Regions from separate parts of the Streptomyces sp. NPDC101225 genome, predicted to be linked through region 2. Evidence: riboswitches for the same ligand, from Rfam matches in the RefSeq annotation. Region 2 holds a riboswitch; the other holds the start of a gene.

Region 1 (2,196 bases), on a different contig from region 2:
CATGTCGGCGATCGTCGTGGCCGGCGCGGGGGCCACGGTCGTCAAGCACGGCAACCGCGCCGCGTCCTCGGCCTCCGGTGCCTCGGACGTCCTGGAGAAGCTCGGCGTCAACCTGGAGCTGACCCCGCGGCGGGTGGCCGAGGTGGCGCAGGAGGCCGGGATCACCTTCTGCTTCGCCATCAAGTTCCATCCGGCGCTGCGCCACGCCGGCGCCGCGCGCGGCCAGCTGGCGATCCGCACGGTGTTCAACATCCTCGGTCCGCTGACCAACCCCGCCCAGGTGCGGGCCCAGGCGGTCGGGGTCGCCGACCCGCGGATGGCACCGGTCGTCGCGGGCGTCTTCGCCGAGCGCGGCAACTCCTCGCTGGTCTTCCGCGGGGACGACGGACTGGACGAGCTGACCACCACGGCCACCTCCCGGGTGTGGATCGTCCGTGACGGCAAGGTCACCGAGGAGACCTTCGACCCCCGGGAGGTCGGCATCGAGCTGGTGCCGGTCGAGGCGCTGCGCGGCGGCGACCCGTCGTACAACGCCGAGGTGGCCCGCAGGCTCCTCGACGGCGAAAAGGGGCCGGTACGGGACGCCGTGCTGCTGAACTCGGCGGCCGCGCTGGTGGCCCTCGACCCGGGTCCGGCTCCGCTCGCCGAGCAGATCCGGACCGGGATGGCCAGGGCGGCGGAGTCGATCGACTCCGGCGCGGCCAAGCGGGCGCTGGAACGCTGGGTGGCGGCCAGCAACGCGTAGGGCCGCCCGGCAATTCACAGCCTCAGCGGCAACGGCAGCGGCAGCGGGATCGCGGTCCCGGCATCCGGACACGGGTTGCGGGACCGCGATCACGTCACGTACGTTCCCTTCCAGGTCATGAGTGACAGTCATGAGGCCCCGGCCGACTGTCCGGCAACCCTCCGTCCGTGGCGGGGTGCCCCGGGTGAGGACCAGGCCGTGGGCAGCGAGGTCCACGGCAAGCGCGGATCCCTCGTACACCAGGGGTCCTGGTCGTCGAGGAGCCCTCTGTGAGCAAGCGAATGCGATAGGGCGTCGAGCCCCGCCTCCGCACACCCCCTTTCCCCCTTTTCCCGTGCTCGAGCCGTACCCGCTCGCACGGTGAATCCGCTTGCCCCTCACAGGAGTTCGCCATGTCCCTCGCCACCGCCACCGCCGCCGCCACCGCCGCCGCCACCGCCGCCGCCACCGTCGCCGCGGCCCGGTCCGTCCGCGCCCCGCTGCCCGTCCTGGGCCGGGACGTCACCGTTCCGCTCGTCACCGGCGGCGAGGTCGGCTACGCGGCGCTCGACTACGCCGCCAGCGCGCCGGCCCTGCAGCGCGTCTGGGACGACGTGGCGGCCTACGCCCCCTACTACGGCAGCGTCCACCGCGGTGCCGGGTACCTGTCCCAGCTGTCGACCGAGCTGTTCGAGAACGCCCGCCGCACGGTCGCCGAGTTCCTGGACTGCCGCACCGACGACCAGCTGGTCTTCACCCGCTCCACGACCGACTCGCTGAACCTGCTCGCCCGGGCGCTCCCCGCCGGCTGCCAGGTCTTCGTCTTCGAGACCGAGCACCACGCCGGCCTGCTGCCCTGGCAGGACGCCCGCGTCACCTACCTGGACGCGCCGCGCACCCCGCAGCAGGCCGTGGCGGCCCTGGCACGCGCCCTCGCCGACCGCGACCCCCGCGGTCCGGCGCTGGTCTGCGTCACCGGCGCCTCCAACGTCACCGGCGAGCTGTGGCCGGTGCGGGAGCTGGCCGCCGCCGCGCACGCCCACGGTGCGCGGATCGTGCTGGACGCCGCGCAGCTGGCTCCGCACCACCCGCTGTCCGTACAGGACCTCGACGTCGACTGGGTCGCCTTCTCCGGGCACAAGCTGTACGCGCCCTTCGGTTCCGGCGTGCTGGCCGGCCGCGCCGACTGGCTGCGTGCGGCGGAACCGTACCTGGCGGGCGGCGGCGCCAGCCGCAAGGTCGCACGGCGGGAGGACGGGGGAGTGGACGTGGAGTGGCACGCCGGCGCCGCCCGCCACGAGGCGGGCTCGCCCAACGTGATCGGCGCCCACTCCATCGCCTCGGCCTGCAAGGCCCTGACCGAGGCGGGCTTCGACTCCCTGGTCGCCCGCGAGCGGCACCTGATCGGCAAGGTCCGCGCGGGTCTGGCCGACGTCCCGGAGGTCAGGATCCTCTCCCTCTTCGGCGACGAG
Region 2 (2,196 bases):
AGCCAGGGCCGTAAACGCTCAAACGTTTGGTTGCCCCTCGCGGGTGGACCGTATACGGCGTGTGACCGGCGGTCTCAGGCCACCCGGCGCTCGGCGTACTCGGCGATCTCCGCCATCGGCGGGCGTTCCTCGGTGTCCACGGAGTAGGTCCGTGGCTCGAAGCCGTCCTCACCGCGCTCGAACTGGGTCAGCGACGGCCGCACGAGATGCCCGCGGGCCAGCCTCAGCTGCGCCGTGCGGTAGATCGCGGCGGCCATACGGCCCAGCGCCTGACCGTCCTGGTGCCGGTGCTTGCGCACCCCGACGTCGACCTGGGCGAGCGCGTCGAGACCCACCAGGTGCAGGGCGTCGACCAGCATGCCCAGCTCCACGCCGTAGCCGACCGGGAAGGGCAGCTGCTCCAGGAGGCTGCGGCGGGCCGCGTACTCGCCGCCGAGCGGCTGCACGAAACCGGCCAGCTGCGGCCAGTGCATGTTCAGCAGGGGGCGCGCCATGAGCTCGGTGACCCGGCCGCCCTGGCCCGCCGCCCCCGCGAGCGGGCGGTCGTACATGCCCTTGACCAGATCGACCTCCGGATCGGTGAGCAGCGGGCCCACGATCCCGGAGACGAAGTCGGAGGAGAACTCCCTCAGATCGGCGTCGATGAAGCAGACGACGTCCCCCTCCGTGACGAGCAGGGAGCGCCACAGGACCTCGCCCTTGCCGGGCGCGGCCGGGATGCGCGGCAGGATCTCGTCCCGGTGCACCACCCGCGCGCCCGCCGCGGCGGCCACCGCGGAGGTGCGGTCGGTGGACCCCGAGTCGACGACGACGATCTCGTCGACCAGCGGGACCTGCTGCATGAGGTCGTGACGGATGACGGCGACGATCTCGCCGACCGTCTCCTCCTCGTTGAGCGCGGGCAGGACGACGGAGACCGACTGACCCGTGCGCTGTTTGGCGGCCAGTATCCCGTGGAGCGGGCGGTCGGCCACGGACCAGGAGCGGGTGCGCAGCCAGCGCTCGACTTCTTCCAGCACGGTCGGCGGCTCCTCACTGTTGTCTCGCGTTACGGACGGCTCTCTCAACTGTCCTGGTCGTCGGTTACAGTCTTGAACAACGCCGATGACCATCGCATGTCCGGGGTCACCGCCGTTCACAACCGCATACAGCTCATCCAGAGGGGCAGAGGGAAACGGCCCGATGAAGCCCCGGCAACCCTCCAGCCGGTACTCGTAGATCACTGCTGATCGTTCCGCGAGGCTCTCCGGCTAGGGAAGGTGCCAAATCCGTCTCACGGCGAGATGCGTCGTGAGGAAGATGAGGAGAAAGGGCCTCGCCTCCATGGCTGCGCAGACTGCTGCAAGCACCACCGACTCCACCACCGTCGACCTCGGCCCCGCCGCCGCCCTGAGCTGCCGCGAGTGCGGGCACCGGGTGCCTCTCGGACCGGTCTTCGCGTGCGAGGAGTGTTTCGGCCCGCTCGAGATCGCGTACGACTTCTCGGCCTACGGCACCGAGGAGCTGCGCAAGCGGATCGAGGCGGGCCCCGCGAACATCTGGCGCTACGCGCCCCTGCTGCCGGTCCCGGCGGACGTGGCGGACAAGCCGAACATCAACCCCGGCTGGACCAAGCTCGTCAAGGCCGACAACCTCGCCCGCGAGCTGGGCGTGAGCGGCGGCCTGTACGTCAAGGACGACTCCGGCAACCCGACGCACTCCTTCAAGGACCGCGTGGTCGCGCAGGCCCTGGAGGCGGCGCGCGTCTTCGGCTTCACCACGCTGTCCTGCTCCTCCACCGGCAACCTGGCCGGTGCCGTGGGCGCGGCGGCGGCCCGCGCCGGCTTCCGCTCGTGCGTCTTCATCCCGCACGACCTGGAGCAGGGCAAGGTCGTCATGGCGGCGGTCTACGGCGGCGAGCTCGTGGGCATCGAGGGCAACTACGACGACGTGAACCGTTTCTGCTCCGAGCTGATCGGTGACCCGGCCGGCGAGGGCTGGGGCTTCGTGAACGTCAACCTGCGGCCGTACTACGCGGAGGGGTCCAAGACGCTGGCGTACGAGATCTGCGAGCAGCTCGGCTGGCGGCTGCCGGACCAGCTGGTGATCCCGATCGCCTCCGGCTCGCAGCTCACGAAGATCGACAAGGGCCTGCAGGAGCTGATCCGGCTCGGGCTCGTCGAGGACAGGCCGTACAAGATCTTCGGCGCCCAGGCC

The links. Region 2 has a riboswitch for S-adenosylmethionine ahead of thrC (threonine synthase). Riboswitches for the same ligand answer to the same signal wherever they lie in the genome.
Region 1: another riboswitch for S-adenosylmethionine. It lies ahead of ACIRPX_RS12785 (aminotransferase class V-fold PLP-dependent enzyme); the one in region 2 lies ahead of thrC (threonine synthase).

Annotation. Positions count from the first base shown of each region.
Region 1 is NZ_JBIWOE010000007.1:110,615-112,810, reverse strand. It holds gene trpD (anthranilate phosphoribosyltransferase) at 1-745, shown strand, start outside; SAM riboswitch class IV at 859-975, shown strand; gene ACIRPX_RS12785 (aminotransferase class V-fold PLP-dependent enzyme) at 1,138-2,196, shown strand, end outside.
Region 2 is NZ_JBIWOE010000027.1:102,531-104,726, forward strand. It holds gene ACIRPX_RS31070 (glucosyl-3-phosphoglycerate synthase) at 75-1,019, opposite strand; SAM riboswitch class I at 1,150-1,306, shown strand; gene thrC (threonine synthase) at 1,324-2,196, shown strand, end outside.